Regions from separate parts of the Actinobacillus pleuropneumoniae genome, predicted to be linked through region 2. Evidence: riboswitches for the same ligand, from Rfam matches in the RefSeq annotation. Region 2 holds a riboswitch; the other holds the start of a gene.
The links. Region 2 has a riboswitch for lysine ahead of lysC (lysine-sensitive aspartokinase 3). Riboswitches for the same ligand answer to the same signal wherever they lie in the genome.
Positions count from the first base shown of each region.

Region 1: another riboswitch for lysine. It lies ahead of DRF63_RS02405 (Na+/H+ antiporter NhaC family protein); the one in region 2 lies ahead of lysC (lysine-sensitive aspartokinase 3).

Region 1 is NZ_CP030753.1:530,224-539,326, reverse strand. Features, by position in the region: gene sucD (succinate--CoA ligase subunit alpha) at 1-812, shown strand, start outside; gene DRF63_RS02410 (substrate-binding domain-containing protein) at 947-1,918, opposite strand; gene DRF63_RS02405 (Na+/H+ antiporter NhaC family protein) at 2,124-3,641, opposite strand; lysine riboswitch at 3,766-3,937, opposite strand; gene DRF63_RS02400 (H-NS family histone-like protein) at 4,198-4,605, shown strand; gene DRF63_RS02395 (L-lactate permease) at 5,071-6,666, shown strand; gene DRF63_RS02390 ((Fe-S)-binding protein) at 6,836-7,561, shown strand; gene DRF63_RS02385 (LutB/LldF family L-lactate oxidation iron-sulfur protein) at 7,571-8,980, shown strand.
Region 2 is NZ_CP030753.1:830,308-839,410, forward strand. Features, by position in the region: gene ppx (exopolyphosphatase) at 1-1,004, opposite strand, end outside; gene DRF63_RS03780 (DUF496 family protein) at 1,213-1,548, shown strand; lysine riboswitch at 1,764-1,947, shown strand; gene lysC (lysine-sensitive aspartokinase 3) at 2,044-3,396, shown strand; gene nrdR (transcriptional regulator NrdR) at 3,522-3,971, opposite strand; gene DRF63_RS03795 (YcgL domain-containing protein) at 3,971-4,258, opposite strand; gene DRF63_RS03800 (replicative DNA helicase) at 4,248-5,711, opposite strand; gene DRF63_RS03805 (siderophore ABC transporter substrate-binding protein) at 5,891-6,799, shown strand; gene DRF63_RS03810 (ABC transporter permease) at 6,886-7,833, shown strand; gene DRF63_RS03815 (iron chelate uptake ABC transporter family permease subunit) at 7,833-8,774, shown strand; gene DRF63_RS03820 (iron ABC transporter ATP-binding protein) at 8,776-9,103, shown strand, end outside.

The DNA.
Region 1 (9,103 bases), 300 kb from region 2:
GCACATTTCATAGCGAACAGGCTTTAGCATACGGTACGAAACTTGTCGGTGGCGTTTCGCCGAACAAAGGCGGTACAACGCATTTAGGTTTACCGGTATTTGATACCGTACGTGAAGCGGTCGAAAAAACCGGTGCGACTGCAAGTGTAATTTACGTTCCCGCTCCCGGCTGTAAAGATGCGATTTTGGAAGCGATTGATGCAGGTATCCAGCTTATCGTTTGTATTACCGAAGGTATTCCTACGTTAGATATGATTTGTGTCAAACAGAAATTAAAAGAAAGCGGTGTACGAATGATTGGTCCGAACTGTCCGGGAATCATTACCCCTGACGAGTGTAAAATCGGCATTATGCCGGCGCATATTCATAAGAAAGGTAAAATCGGTATTGTTTCTCGTTCCGGCACGCTTACTTATGAAGCGGTAAAACAAACCACGGATGAAGGATTCGGGCAATCTACCTGTGTCGGTATCGGTGGTGATCCGATTCCAGGCTCAAGTTTTATCGACATCTTGAAACTCTTCCAAGCCGACCCTGAAACCGAAGCGATCGTAATGATTGGTGAAATCGGAGGTAGCGCCGAAGAAGAAGCGGCCGAATTTATCAAAATGCACGTAACAAAGCCTGTTGTCAGTTATATCGCCGGCGTTACCGCACCGAAAGGAAAACGAATGGGACACGCAGGTGCAATCATTAGCGGCGGTAAAGGCACGGCAGATGAAAAATTTAAAACATTAGAGAATGCCGGCGTGAAAACGGTGAGAAGTCTTGCCGAAATCGGTAGCGCATTAAGAGAATTGCTGCACAAATAAATCTCGTTCAATAATCGGTCGTTTTTTCATAATGATTTGCAAAAATGATAAGATGACCGCAATTGAGTTCAAACGAAAGGACTGAGTTGCGATAAATATCCCATCCCTCAGTCCTTAATATCTTTTAGATAGTATTAAAAATCGCTAATATTGCTTCTATCAATAGACATTGCCGGAATCCGCAACACTCTGTTCTCAAGTTTCCATTGACTGTTTTCCGGTAATTCCCCTTTTGCAAGTAAGCGAGAAAAATCAATAATCGCTCTACTTTGAGAACGCCAATCGTTGGTGACCGTACCGGCTAATTTTCCTTTTCTGATTAAATTAAGTGCTTCTGGGGTCGCATCCACACCGTAAATAGGCAATGCTTTATTTTTTTCGGTTACCACCTCTAACGCACCTATCGCCATACTATCGTTATTAGAAATAATCACTTCAATATTATTTTGCGGTGTCGATAACCAAGCGTTTACTTTAGTTTTCGCAATTTCTTTATTCCATACGGCGGATTCTAATGCCAATTGTTCCGTCTTAATACCCTGTGTTTTTAATTCTTCAATTACGGCTTTAGTACGTTTTTCCGCATCCGGGTGCCCTACTTCCCCTTTTAATAACGCATATTGCATTTTGCCGTCGTGATTTAAATCTAACGCTTCACTGCTTTTCCAATGATTGGCAATCATCTTAGCCTGTGCTTTTCCTGCTTCTTCCGGATTAGACCCGACATAATAAACCTTTTTATAACTATTGATTGCTTTCGCACCCGGATCTTTATTGAACAAGATAATCGGTAAGTTCGCATCTTTAGCCTTACCGATCACTGTTGCCCATGCATTCGGATCAACTAAATTTACTGCAAGCACATCTACTTTATGATTAACTAAAGTTTGTACTTGGTTATTTTGCACAAATTGCGAATTTTGCGCATCATTCATTAATAGAGAAAGAGAAGGATTTTCTGACGTATATGAGATTAATTCATCATGCATTAATCGAATAAAATTATCGTCGTACTGATATAAGCTCACACCCAGCGTATCTTGAGCGATAACGGAAGAAGACAAACTTATCCCGACGGCTAATGAACATATTGCTAATTTTTTCATATTATTCCCCCCTCAAGATTATCAATAAGACTTTTAAATTAGAACTACTATATAAAAGATAGTACACAATTAAATAGGGAAATAATGTGAGATAATTCACACATTTCAGAAATCATTACGAATAAGCAACAATAAAAAACAAGCGGTGAAATTTGCAAAAATTCTTACAAATTTCACCGCTTGTCAAAAAGGATTGCATTAAACCTTAAGCCGTCATTTTTTTAGATCTAAAGATAAAAATCAATACCATCATCACAACAGCCGTGGTAATAAATCCGGATACGGCGGATCCGGTAAAGCCAAGCACTAAATATCCGATAATGGAAGCAACCGCAACAAGTAACGCATAAGGTAACTGTGAAGTTACGTGATCGATATGGTTACATTGTGCGCCGGTTGAAGATAGGATCGTCGTATCAGAAATCGGAGAACAGTGATCGCCACATACCGCCCCTGCCATAACCGCAGACATACACGGAATTAAAAGGCTTGCATCCACATTAATCGCCATTGCTGCGGCAATCGGTAGCATAATCCCAAATGTCCCCCAGCTTGTACCGGTTGCAAATGCCATAACGGTCGCAAGCACAAATAAAATAGCAGGTAAAAAGGCCGGATTAATATTGCCGGCAACAAGCGTAGATAAATAATCACCGGTATGCATATCTTTTACGACACTACTGATTAACCAAGCAAGCGTTAAAATTAAAATCGCACCGAACATAGATTTGCAACCTACCCAAATCGCTTTCGGATAATCTTCCGCTTTAATTAAACCGAGCGTACAAAGCATTACTGCCAATACCCCCGCCGATCCGCCGATAACTAAAGAGAGATTGACATTGGTATTTTCAAACGCACCCAATAAGCTAAAGGCTTCCAATGCCTGCGCTCCGGTATAAATCATAGAAGTAACGGTGGTTACAATCAACACAAGAATCGGTACGATTAAAGCATATACTCGACCTTTGGATTCGACATCCGCATCTTCATTCGTATGTGTTTCCGAAGCCAACGCTTTTCTTTCAAAACGACTCATTGAACCGATATCAAATGAGAAATAAGCTACGATAAACACCATAATTAAGGCAAATAACGCATAGTAGTTCATCAAACTCATTGAAGCGAATGCGCTGATCGCCGTATATTCGGTAATATTATAAGTCGCCAATAAACCGCCGATTGTTGCGATAATTGAAGCTCCCCAGCTGGAAACCGGCATAAGCACGCACATCGGTGCGGCGGTCGAATCAAGAATATAAGCTAATTTTGCACGCGAAACTTTAAATTTATCCGTTACCGGTCGAGCAATCGCCCCAACAGCCAGACTATGGAAATAGTCGTCGATAAACGTCACGAAAACTAAACAGGCGGTTAATAATTTCGCACCGCGGCGCCCTTTAATATGTTTCTTCGCCCAATTGGCAAAAGCCTGATTACTGCCCGAATAAGTTAATAAAGAGGTAAACACGCCTAATAAAAGTAAGAAAATTAAGATCTGTACTTTTCCGAACGAATATTCACCGTCAGCATAAACCAAACCGATAGCAATATTTTTTAAATAAACGAAACCGTCCACAAATTTTGCCGAAAGCATAAAGGCACCGACTAAGATACCGACACTTAAAGACAGCAATACTCGTCGAGTAACCATAGCTAATAGTAAAGCAAGCGATGCCGGTATAATCGACAGCAACGAACTTGAATAATCAATTAAATTCATAAAACCTCTAAAAAAGTTACTTTGTAATGAAATACTAGCCAAACAAAGAAGAGGATCTACTGAGAGAATTTATGCAACGCATAAGATGAGGTAGGCAATCTGAAATAATAAGAATAGAACCGACCCTAGCAGTAGCACTCCGTAATACAAGGATTACGACAGTGTCGTCCCTTTCGGTAACGACCCCAACCAATTAAGATGACGCTTAACTGATTTCGGCAAATACGCCTTTCCTTTTTCCTCCTCGTTCTCCACTCAGAAAAAGTACTTATCGGATTTGCACCTCTACGATTTGTAGGACTTTGTAAGATTACCTTAATCTGCCTCGATTGCCAATAGCTAAACGCTATATTTTTATTAACATTTCGCGAATAACCAGACGAATAATAAATTATTCCATTTCATAAAATTAAAAAATAATGACTCGCTTACTTTACCTTAAATAACTATTCCGTTAATATATAAAATATATTTTCAGGATAATTATCATTCTGAAATGTCACAATAATTATACTATTTTCTATTATTTTATATGGTCTTTATTTGGAGATAAAAAATGTCAGAAATTTTAAAAACGTTATCAAATATCCGTAATCTAAGAGCGCTTGCGAAAGATTCAACCTTAGAACAAATGGAATCTTTACTTGAGAAAGTATCGATTGTCGTTGAAGAAAAGCGTGAATTAGTAAAAGCGCAAGAACTTGAGCAAGCGAAAGTCATGGAAGGACTAAAGAAATATAAGGAGTTATTAGCACAGGACGGAATCTCGGCAGAAGAACTCGTAGCATTATTGAATAATGCCACGGAACACAAGAAACGTGAGCCTCGCGCACCTCGTCCTGCAAAATACAAATATGTTGATGAAAACGGCAATGAAAAAACTTGGACGGGACAAGGACGTACGCCTCGCCCGATTCAAAAAGCACTGGATGAAGGTAAAAGTTTAGCATCTTTTGCTATATAATTTTTCATCATAAAAAACGGGACTAATATAATATTAATCCCGTTTTTTTATTTTACTTAATTTATACAATATTAATCTTTTAAATAACCAATAATTATTTCTCTATAATATCAAAGACTAACGCTTAATATTCCCCATCACTTATAATGCTACATTTTTAAATAAAGCCTATTAATTTCTACATTTCATATTACATAGTTTAGGAATTAAATCATCTTCCTACAAAATTTTGTGTGCTTCCATAATAACTATTTATTACCTAACTCATTAGAGTTAAAACAAAAAAATAGTAAAAACTCCACTAATTTTAATGGTTATTTTTTAATCAATCATTATAAAAAAGTGTGATCTTCATCATAAATTTACACATCCCCTCTATTTTTTTGAAAAATCTTACATACAATGCAGTTACCTATTTAACATTATTTTAACCATTCATTATTAAATTGCATTACGAGGCTTTTTATGGCGTTATTCCTTAGTATTTTCCCAATCGTTTTACTCATTTATTTAATGGTAAAACGTAACGCATTACCATCCTATATTGCATTACCGTGGGTTGCGGTAGTCGTACTGATTATCCATCTGCTTTTCTTTGCAACCGATATTACCATTATCAGTGCAAATATCTCATCGGCTATTATGTCGGTATTTACTCCGATTACCGTTATCTTCGGTGCGATTTTATTCAACCGCTTCTCCGAAGCGTCAGGCGTAACCAATACATTACGCAAATGGTTAGGTACGATTAACCCGAATCCGGTGGCGCAACTTATGATCATCGGTTGGGCGTTCGCATTTATGATTGAAGGTGCGAGCGGTTTCGGTACGCCGGCGGCAATTGCCGCACCGATTTTAGTCGGTTTAGGCTTTAACCCGATTAAAGTGGCGATCCTTGCATTAATTATGAACTCAGTGCCGGTATCATTCGGTGCGGTAGGTACGCCGACTTGGTTCGGTTTCGGTTCGCTAAACTTAGCGGAAGCGCAAATTCTTAAAATCGGTTCAATGACCGCATTAATTCATGCTTTTGCCGCATTAGTGATTCCAGTAATTGCTCTAAGCTTTATCGTCACTTGGAAAGAAATCCGTCAAAATATCGTATTCGTTTATTTAAGCGTATTTGCTTGCGTTATTCCTTATTTCTTCCTTGCACAAGTAAACTACGAATTCCCGTCGTTAGTCGGCGGCGCAATCGGTATGTTTATTTCGATTTTCCTTGCAAATAAAGGTGTAGGTTTAGCGAAAGTTGAAAATACATTAGATAACTCGTCAGTAACGGCAAAAGAAGTCGCAAAAGCATTACTTCCTACCGGCTTACTAATCGGCTTCTTAATCGTAACGCGTATCCAACAGTTACCGTTTAAAGCGATGATGAACAACACGACCGCTTGGATCAGCACTCAATTAGGTTCATTAGGTCAATTTGAAATCAGCCAAGGTTTAGTATTCAGTTTAAAAAATATCTTCGGTACGACGGTAAGTGCAAACTATAAATTACTTTATGTGCCGGCATTAATCCCGTTTGTAATTACCGTATTAATTTGTATCCCGTTATTTGCGTTAAGCGGTTCAAAAGTAAAAGACGTATTTGCAGGTAGCTTTAAACAAACCAAAAACCCATTTATCGCATTAGTCGGTGCGTTAATCATGGTGAATTTAATGTTAGTCGGTAACGACGGTTCAATGGTGAAAATCATTGGTAAGAGCTTTGCAGCGGCAACCGGCGAATATTGGACAATCTTCGCTTCATACTTAGGTGCGGTAGGTGCGTTCTTCTCCGGTTCTAACACGGTATCTAACTTAACTTTCGGTAGCGTACAGTTATCAACCGCAGAAATTACCGGCTTATCCACTTCATTAGTGCTTGCATTACAATCCGTAGGCGGCGCAATGGGTAACATGGTATGTATTAACAATATCGTAGCGGTAAACTCAGTATTAAATATTCAAAATCAAGAAGGCGCAATCCTTAAGAAAACTGTCTTACCGATGTTTATCTACGGCGTGATTGCGGCAATCGTTGCTTTAACGATTATTCCAATCTTCTTTAACGTGTAATAACAAAGTGGTAGAGAAAGATTTCTAAAAGACGTGATACACTAACAAGCGGTTAAATTTAAACTTTTTCTACCTATATTAAGTAAAAGGAAGTCAGCTGACTTCCTTTTGTCATTTTTGGCATTTTAAATACGATTGTTTCTTATTTTTATTTAAGTGGGAATTCTTTATGAACGTAAATTTCTATGTGACCTGTATTGCCGACATTGTCAAAGCCGGCGTAGCAAAAAACAGCGTACTTTTACTCGAAAAATTGGGTTGTAACGTTGTTTTCTTAGAGAAACAAGGCTGTTGCGGACAACCGGCAATGAACAGCGGCTATGCGAAACAAGCGATTCCGGGTATGAAAAACCTTATCGAAACTTTTGAGGTAAACGACTACCCTATCGTTGCACCGGCAGGTTCATGCGTCTATGCAATCAAAAACTATGCGGAATACTTAAACCGTTTCGGCGAACCGGAATGGGCGAAACGTGCGGAAAAAATTGCCGCACGTCTATACGATTTAACCGATTTTATCGTAAACGTATTAAAAAGAACGGATGTCGGCGCAAGCCTCACCGGTAAAGCGGTTTACCACCCGTCTTGCAGCTTAAGTCGTAAACTTGGCATTGTGGACGAACCTCTCACCCTTTTAAAAAATGTTAAAGGCTTAGAATTACTTCCGATTCACAACCAACAAACCTGTTGCGGTTTCGGCGGCACGTTCTCGGTAAAAATGGCTGAAATCTCAGGTGAAATGGTTACCGAAAAAGTGGTTAATATTACCGAAGTGGAACCTGAATATCTGGTTGGAGCGGATGTTAGTTGCTTAATTAACATTGCCGGTCGTTTAAACCGTGAAGGTAAAAACGTAAAAGTTATGCACATCGCAGAAGTATTAATGCAAGAGTAAGGAAGCCCTATGTCACATTTACAAACCAGTACCCTACCCTTTAAGCAACGTGTAGAACAGCAAGTTCATAACGACATCATGCGCAAGGCGGTGGTAAAAGCACAAGAAACCATCGGCGCAAACCGTCAAAAAATGGTGGATGAACTTGGAAATTGGGAAGAATGGCGTGATCTTTCAAAGCAATTCCGTAATCACGTTTTAGCCAATTTAGACGCTTATTTATATCAATTAAGCGAAAAAGTCACCCAAAACGGCGGTCACGTATTTTTTGCAGAAACCGCTGAAGAAGCGACCGCTTATATCCGTAAAGTTGCGCTTGAGAAAAATGCAAAAACCATCGTTAAATCCAAATCAATGGTAACCGAAGAGATCGGCTTGAACCACGTATTGGAAGCGGAAGGCATGAAAGTGGTGGAAACCGACCTCGGCGAATACTTGCTTCAAATCGTGGGCGATAAACCTTCTCACATCGTCGTACCGGCGATCCACAAAGATCGTCATCGTATCCGCAAAGAATTACACGAGGTATTAGGTTATGAGGGAACCGAGCAACCGGAAGAAATGAACGCTTTCGTACGTAAAACGCTACGCAAAGACTTCTTAGCCGCCGATATCGGCATTTCAGGTTGTAACTTCGCCGTGCCGGAAACCGGTTCCGTTTGCTTAGTGACTAATGAAGGTAACTTACGTTTAGCCACAACCCTACCGAAAACACATATTGCGGTAATGGGGATGGAACGTATCGCTCCGACTTTCAAAGAAGTGGACGCACTGATTACTATGTTATGTCGTAGTGCGGTAGGTGCAAAATTAACCGCTTATAACACTTGGCTGACCGGTCCTCGTCTTGAAGGCGAAACAGACGGTCCGGAAGATTTCCATCTTGTTATTGTCGATAACGGTCGTTCAAAAATTTTAGAAAGCGAATTCTCGGAAGTTTTACGCTGCATTCGTTGTGGTGCGTGCTTAAATACTTGTCCTGCTTATCGTCAAATCGGCGGTCACGGCTACGGCTCCATCTATCCGGGTCCGATTGGTTCGGTTATTTCGCCGTTACTTGGCGGTTATGAGGAATTTAAAGAATTACCGTATGCGTGTTCATTATGCACTGCGTGTAACAGCGTATGTCCAGTAAAAATTCCTTTGGCGCAATTGATCCTCAAACACCGTGAAAAAATTGCCGAAGCCGGTTTAACGCCGTTCTCGGAACGTCTTTCAATTAAAGGTTTCACCTTTGCCAACTCAAATCCGTCAGTCTGGAATATGGGGGTTAAAGTCGGGGCGAAGATCGCCGGTAAATTCATTAAAAACGGTAAAGCTCCAATTCAAGTCGGTGCATTAGCCGAGTGGACAAAAGCGCGTGACTTACCGACTGCGGACGGTGAAAGTTTCCGTGAATGGTTTAAAAATCGTAAATAATTTGACTTGAACCACAGCCTCTGCAAATAAGCGGTTATTTTTAGATAAAAGTTTGCAAAAATTCAATAAATTCTAACCGCTTATTATATGAGTAAAGATTAATAATGTGGCAAAACTAGGACA
Region 2 (9,103 bases):
ACTCGATTCGCCTGTTGCTGATCAATATTAAACTGCTCCGCCAATGCTTCTGCAGTACGCTGTCTAATATCGCCGACTTGAAAACTTTTCTCTAACCCGTACATCACGCCTTCTCGCAAAGCTCCGTCGGAATAACGCATCGATTCGATTCTGAAAGTATGGAAAAGCGCGAGCAAAATAGCTAATCCGGGAACTAAAACGTCGGCTCGTTCCTCAAGTAAACCCTTCATCTGGATGCTATTTAACGAATTAAAACGTAAACAGTCGTCGATTAAAGCCTGTAAACGTTCTTCTGTAATTAATCCGTCACGGTAACCGTTCGCAATTAAAACTTTTTGAACGGTTTTTATCGTACCTGACGAACCTAAAACGTGTTGCCAACCGAGCTGACGATATTCCCAAGCCAAATCTTCAATTTTTTCCATTGCAAGTTGATAAGCGCTGTCAAAACGTTCAATGTTTAACTCGCCCTTTGCAAAAAATCGTTTGGCAAAGCTCACGCATCCCATATGACGGCTCTCGGCACGTAACGGCGTAAAATTATCGCCAATCGTCATTTCCGTCGAACCGCCGCCGATATCCACCACAAACTTTCGTCCGCGTTCAGGTTGAGTATGACTGACCCCGGAATAAATTAAACGCGCTTCTTCTTGCCCCGAAATGATTTGAATAGGGAACGGAAATACTTCAGCCGCTTGTGTTAAAAAGTCTTCATTATTAATCGCCCGACGCAAAGTATAAGTCCCGACCACCTTCACGTTTTCCGCAGAAAATCCTTGCAAACGATCGGCAAATAACGCTAAACATTCTACGCCTCTTGTAATCGCTTCTTGACTCAAAATACGATTTTCATCTAAACCGTCCGCCAAGCGAACTCGACGCTTCAAGCGTGAAAGTATTTGGATTGAACCGTTTACAATGCGTGCCACAATCATATGAAAGCTGTTCGATCCCAAATCGATCGCAGCAAACTCTCTCGGCATTAATTGTTTAGACGACGACATAAAAATATCCTTATAAACAAACGATGAAGATAAATATTAAGATTCTATCATTTTTACTACGAATCGATAGAAAATTTCTTCATTAATTTGACGGTATCGTTGTTTCTTTGAACAAATAAATAAAGTGGAATAAAACATTTTGACGAATCAAATTAAAAAGTCTAGGATTCGATTAGTTTTAATATTTACTAACCAAGAGGATCTTCAAATGGCTGATGTTAAAAAACAATCTTTCCAAGATATGTTGGATTATGTTCATCTATACCGTTTAAAAAACAAACTCCATCGTGAAACGGCGGACAATGATCGCAAAATTCGCGATAACCAAAAACGCGTATTACTTTTAGATAACTTGAATCAATATATTAGCGATTCGATGACGGTGGAAGACATTCGTGCCATTATTGCGAATATGCGTGACGATTATGAAAATCGTGTGGACGACTATATGATTCGCAATGCCGAACTTTCAAAACAACGCCGTGAAATCCGCCAAAAAATGGCGGCGCATAAAACGGCAGCATCGGAAAAAAATGAAAAATAATTAATCTCCCTTATCGAGGTCGGAAACATTTAATTTTTTTATAAAGCCGAATTAAAGATCCGACCTCTTTTATTTTCAAGCCTAATTCTTCTCAAATTAGCCCAATCCTTAAGCATTCTTATCATTCCGAATAAATATCGTTTGACACATTTATAAGAAAAAGGTATTTCTATACACGCTTTCCGTACTATTACGGAAGGAAGTAATGATTTTATCATTGCGGGAGAGGCGCAACACTCAGGCAGTTTAATCCAAGGCAACTAGGGCCGTTTGAGGATTAAATGATGGGAGTGCTTGCCGAGGTGTGAATTCACTAGACTGGAATGAACATCGGCTGAGTCAGGTTGAATCCTATCAGCTGTCATTTAACGTAAGTTTAAATGGAGTGCTCTGATTAATTGGTTCTTAAATCAAACCGCCTAATCTACTCAATTTCCTTTCGAATATCCACTACACATATCATCTATTATTTTTGATTTATAGGAAATTCTTATTATGTCTCATCTTTCGGTTGCAAAATTCGGTGGAACCAGTGTAGCAAATTTCGACGCAATGACATCTTGTGCGAATATCGTAACATCAGATGCCAATACGCGTGTTGTCGTACTTTCTGCGTCTGCAGGCGTAACTAATTATTTAGTAGAATTAGCGAACGGTTGTGAAAAAGAACGTCGTGAAGAAATCTTGGATGCGGTACGTACCATTCAATACAACATCATTGAAAAATTACAAAATCAAAGTGAAGTTTCCGCTGAAATCGACGAATTATTACAACATATCGCCGCATTAGCGGAATCTGCAAGTCTTGCTACATCCAACGCTTTAACCGATGAATTAATCTGTCACGGTGAAATGATGTCCACTAAAATTTTTACTCAGTTGCTAAAAGAACGTAATTTCCCGGCAGTATGGGTAGATGTGCGTGACATTGTCGCGACAAATAGCAATTATGGCAAAGCCGCACCAAATGACGAAAAAACGCAACAGCAATCCGATGCGATTATTAAACCGCTAATTGCAGCAGGTAATGTCGTGATTACTCAAGGTTTTATCGGTCGAGATGATGAGGGTAAAACGACCACTTTAGGTCGTGGCGGCTCGGATTACTCTGCGGCATTATTAGCGGAAGTGCTAAATGCGAATGACGTATTAATTTGGACGGACGTACCGGGTATTTATACAACCGATCCGCGTGTCGTACCAAATGCACAGCGTATTGATACCATGGCATTTAACGAAGCGGCGGAAATGGCGACTTTCGGTGCAAAAGTGCTACACCCTGCAACTTTATTACCTGCCGTACGCAGTAACATTCCTGTTTATGTCGGCTCAAGCAAAGCACCGGAACAAGGCGGTACTTGGGTAACGCGTGATCCGCAACCGCGCCCGACGTTCCGTGCAATTGCGTTACGTCGTAACCAAACATTATTAACGCTATCCAGCCTTTCAATGCTTCACGCGCAAGGCTTTTTAGCTAACGTATTCGCTATTCTGGCAAAACACAAAATTTCGGTAGATGTAATTACTACATCGGAAGTCAGCGTAGCATTAACTTTGGATAAAACCGGTTCGGCATCATCCGGTGCGGATATGTTATCAAAAGAATTACTGGACGAATTAAACGCTTATTGCCACGTACAAGTGGAACACGATTTAGCGTTAATCGCAATTATCGGTAATAATTTACATACGCAAGCCGGTGTGGCTAAACAGTTATTCCATACGATTGAGAATTTCAATATTCGCTTAATTAGCTACGGCGCAAGCACAAACAACGTTTGTACGCTTATTAAAAATGACGAAGCGGACGAAGTGGTTCGCGCACTTCACGCCGGACTATTTGAATAAACGTAAACTCCAAATATAAACAAGCGGTTGATTTTTGTAAAAATTTAACAAAAATCAACCGCTTGCATTTCGATAGAAGCGCTAAAAGAGACGACTAAAATACCGTCGTATGCTCTTAATATTCTCTATTCTCTTAACTTCTCAATTTCTTTGGTAAACTCTTCAATATCATCAAAGCTAAGATATACCGAAGCAAATCGAATATAGGCAACCTTATCCAATTGCTTTAGCGCATCCATAGCAAGGCTACCGACTAATTTACTCGGCACTTCTCGCTCGCCGGTGGACTGCAATTGAATAATAATCTTACTGATTGCTTTTTCTAAGTCATCCGCACTGACCGGACGTTTTTCTAAAGCCCGACTTAAGCTGACTCTTAATTTATTCGCATCAAAAGGCACTCGATTGCCGTTATTTTTAATCACATAAGGCACAACTAATTCCGCCGATTCAAATGTCGTAAAACGTTCTTTACAGCTCGTACATTCACGACGACGGCGAATCTGATAACCGTCTGCGGCAAGGCGGGAATCGACGACTTTGGTTTCCTCTGCGGCACAAAACGGACAACGCATTATGCTTCTCCTCTATTTTGCTCGAGAAAGGCCTTTAACAGATTTTCCGGCGGAGGCGGCATCTGTAGGAAAAAGCCTTGTGTTTCGATCGCTTGCAAAACTTCTTCATTTTTTGACCGCTTGAGCTGCTTTTCACCGTTTAAATTAAAAAGCATCACAAATTGCGGTTTACCGAACATTTGACGTAACGCTTCCGGAACATTGTCAAATTGGTCTCGTTTTGCCACATACAGAAACATTCCTTCTCTTTTCGGGCTTTTATAAATCGCACAGAGATTAGTACTCATCGTCATAGGCTCCGCCTGTATAGTTATCAAATCTTGAATATTGTCCTTGGAAAGTTAAACGCACTCGTCCAATCGGACCGTTACGCTGCTTACCGATAATAATTTCGGCAATACCTTTTAAATCGGAATTATCGTTATACACTTCATCACGATAAATAAACATAATTAAGTCCGCATCTTGCTCGATAGAGCCGGATTCACGTAAATCCGAGTTTACCGGTCGTTTATCGGCACGTTGTTCCAAACTTCGGTTTAATTGAGAAAGTGCCACAACCGGCACTTGTAATTCTTTCGCTAACGCTTTCAGAGATCGGGAAATCTCGGCAATCTCTAGGGTTCGGTTATCGGAAAACGCCGGCGCACGCATTAACTGCAAATAATCCACCATGATCATACTTAGCCCGCCGTTCTCACGATATACACGTCTTGCACGAGAACGTAATTCGGTCGGCGTTAAGCCGGAACTGTCGTCAATATAGATATTTTTGCGCTCTTGCAAGATTGCCATCGTACTGGATATTTTCGCCCAATCTTCATCGTCATGAATTTGTCCGGTTCGGATCTTGGTTTGATCCACGCGAGAAAGCGAAGCCAACATACGCATCATAATTTGGTCCGCCGGCATCTCAAGACTGAAAATTAATACCGGTTTCGCCGGCTTTTTGCGAGGATTACCGTATTCGTCCAAATCATTCGGATCTTCTACATCCAGTAACGAAGCATTTTCACATAAGTTCATCGCAAACGTAGTTTTACCCATAGACGGACGCGCCGCAACGATAATTAAATCCGACGGCTGTAAACCTGCGGTTTTTTTATTTAAATCGAGGAAACCGGTTGAAACTCCCGTTACTCCGCCGTTATGACGATTTTTAGAAAGCATTTCGATACGAGCAAGCGTATTAATTAAAATATCATCAATCTTTTGCGGGCCTTCATTCGCCGAATTGCGTTTCTCTGCAATTTCAAACACAATTCGCTCGGCTTCATCCAACACGTCTTTTGAACTTCTGCCTTTGGTATGATAGGCCATTTCCGCAATTTGATTACCGGCCGAAATCACCCCTCGCAGATCCGAACGGTCACGGACAATATCGGCATAAGCAAGAATATTCGCCGCACTCGGCGTGTTCTTAGATAACTCTGCCAAATAGGCAAAACCGCCTACATCTTGTAGTACGCCTTTATCTTTCAACGCTTGATCTAACGTAATAATATCAATCGGTTGATTATGACGTACCAACTCCACCATTTGCTCGAAAATAGTACGATGTGCATAGTTATAAAAATCACCGGCTTGAATACGTTCGGAAACGTTATCCCAATGTTCGTTATTGAGCATAATACCGCCTAATACGGCTTGTTCCGCTTCGATAGAGTGAGGAGCAATCGCAATTTGTTCCACTTGCTTGTCCCTTGAATTCTCTTTATTAGTTGGCGTGTATTCAGGCATATTCATACTCTTTCAGTTAGTGATATAAGTAATTAGTTTAACGGAATTTTGCATAAATTGAAATTTGCAAATGTTCAGTGAAAATCGAACGCTTAAATTTTACTTTACATTATAAAAAATCCGAATAGAATTATTGCTAATCATTTTCATTACATCTACTCACTAAAGGAATGTACATTATGTTTAAAAAGGTATTATTCGGCTTAACGCTTGCAGCGACACTTACGACATCCGTATTGGCTAAAGAAGTGACTATTCCGACTGTTCGCGGCGATGTAACGTTTACTCAAACACCGGCTAAGTTAGCCGTCTTTGATGCGGTTGCTATTGATATTTTATCTCATTTGGACGTACCTATCGCAGGTAGTCCCGATGTAACTAAAACCCTTCCTTATTTAAAACCTGCGGTTGAAAAAGCGGTAAATATCGGTACGTTTTTCGAGCCGAATTTAGAAGCATTAAATTCGTTAAAACCGGATCTTATTATTGTCGCGACACGTTCCGCCGCAAAATTAGATGATGTAAAAACCATTTCAAATGCGATTGATTTAAGTATTCCGACCAATTTAAATACGCTACAAGCAGGCTTACAAGAAATCGAACATTTAGGTAAGCTATTCAATAAAGAAGAAAAAGCGACACAATTAAAAACGGAAATCGAAGCATTACTTCAAGAAACCAAATCTGCGGTAAAAGGCAAAGGTAACGGTTTAATTGTGATTGTAAACGGTGGAAAAATGTCTGCTTTCGGTAATAAAGGGCGTTTAGGTTGGATCCACTCCGCTCTTGATATTCCGATGGCGATTGAAAACGTCGGACAAAAAGGGACAAGTCACGGACAACCGGTATCATTCGAATTATTACAAAAAGTGAATCCGGATTGGTTATTCGTGTTAGATCGTACCGCTGCAATCGGTGAAGAAGGCAAAACGGCTCGCGAAGTACTGGATAATGCATTAGTACATCAAACAAACGCTTGGAAAAATAATCAAGTGGTTTATTTAAGTAGCTCCGCATATTTAGCGGCAGGCGGTGTAACTCAAATGCGTGAAGATCTGACGAATATCAAAAAAGCATTTTCAAAATAACTTAAAAAGTTTAACCGTTAGATAGATAAATGGCACATATCTCAATATATGTGCCATCGTTGATTATTAATATCCCTATAAAAATAATGCAAAAACTAACCGCTTTAAATTTTTTATTTCTGGTCTTACTTTTTCTATTGAGTATTTCAGTAGGGGTTGCCGATTTCCAATGGAGAGATCTTTTCACTCATACCGAACAGCTTGAATTACTTTTTATCAGTCGATTACCCAGAACGCTTGCCGTTGTACTTGTCGGTGCCACACTTGGTATTGCCGGAATGGTACTTCAAATCGTACTTAAAAATCGTTTTATTGAACCCAGTATGATTGGAGCCAGCCAAAGTGCGGCAATCGGTATCTTAATTGTCAGCTTAATGTTTCCTGCCACACCGCTTATTATGAAAATGTCCTTTGCAACGTTAAGCGCATTAATCGGTATGGGGATTTTTATGCTGCTGCTTCGTCGATTACCCCCCCATCAAAAGTTGATGGTTCCGCTCATCGGAATCGTATTCGGTAATATTATTGAGGCCATTACTACTTTCGTCGCATACGAAACCGACTCTTTACAATTATTATCCGTTTGGTTCTCAGGCGACTTTTCCGGTATCTTAGCAGGGCGTTACGAATTATTATGGCTAACAGCCGGGCTGGCCGTCCTTGTATATATTATGGCGGAACAACTCAGCATTGCCGGATTAGGTCAAAATATCAGTACCAGTTTAGGTATCAATTACCGCCAAATGACTTGGTTTGCGTTAATTGTGGTTGCAATGATTACCGCGGTGGTTGTAGTTACGGTCGGACAAATTCCGTTTATCGGATTAGTTGTACCTAATATCATTTCTCGTTTAGCCGGTGACCGTTTACGCCAGAATTTACCTTCAGTAGCATTACTCGGCGCGAACTTAGTCTTACTTTGTGACATTATCGGACGTGTGGTCAATGCGCCTTATGAAGTACCTATCTCGACCATCTTCGGGATTTGCGGAACGGTTGTTTTTCTCTATTTACTGTTTAGAGGGAAAAAATAATGCGTACCTCTAATATATTGTTTTTTTTAACCGGAATCTTATTCGCCAGTAGCCTATTCTTTATGGCATATAACGCTAACGGCAACTGGGATTTTGTCTTACCGTTCAGAGGCAAAAAATTAGTTTTACTCTTAACCATTGCTTATACTATCGGCGTTTCAACATTATTATTTCAAACATTAACTAATAATCCTATTTTAACTCCGAGTATTTTAGGCTTCGATTCGTTATATCTCTTAATACAGACGGCTTTAGTATTTACTTTAGGCGGTGTTGGGTTTACGCAATTGGATCTTATTAGTAAATTCGGGATCGAAACTTCGCTTATGTTATTCGGTTCACTCTTATTGTTCCGCACGCTGAATAAAAATAATACCGATCTTGCCCGAATGATTTTAGTCGGCGTTATATTCGGTGTGTTATTTCGTAGTTTAAATAATTTACTGCAACGAATGATTGATCCCGAAGAATTCGCGGTTGCGCAAAGTACCTCATTTGCAAGTTTCAATACTGCTAACCCTACATTGCTTTGGATTAGCGTCAGTATTACGATATTAAGCGCTTGTTGGATTTGGCATCATCGCCATAAATTAGACATTTTATTACTTGGTAAAGATAGAGCGATCGGATTAGGATTAAACTATTCTCAATTTACACGACAATTACTCGTTTGTTGTGCGTTGTTGGTTGCCGTTTCAACCGCTTTAGTCGGTCCTATTCTATTTTTAGGATTATTGGTATGCGCATTAGTGAATGCAATCAGCCCCGTAATTGCCCATAGCGTCAGAATACCGATGACGGTGATTATCTCCTCTATCACTCTTGTGCTTGGACAGGCTGTCTTTGAGCAGTTACTTAAAATGCAAGGCGTGTTAAGTGTTGTTATTGAATTTGCCGGCGGGATCGTATTCATTTATTTAATTTTAAAGCAGAAGAAATAAGATGATCGAAGTTAAAAATATTACACATAAAATTGGTCAAGCCACTATTTTAAATAATATCAACTTACATATTCCTAACGGCGGTATTACTGCACTAGTCGGAGCTAACGGAGCGGGTAAATCGACGCTACTCTCGCTTATTGCGCATTTGCAATCCATTCAAAGCGGTCAAATTTTGTTGGATCATTACGATATCAGCTCTACCGATTCTCGAATTATCGCTCAAAATTTAGCAATTTTAACGCAAGATAATGTCATTCATAGTCGCATTACGGTAAACGACTTACTGATGTTCGGACGTTATCCGCATCATCAAGGAAGAATCCGTG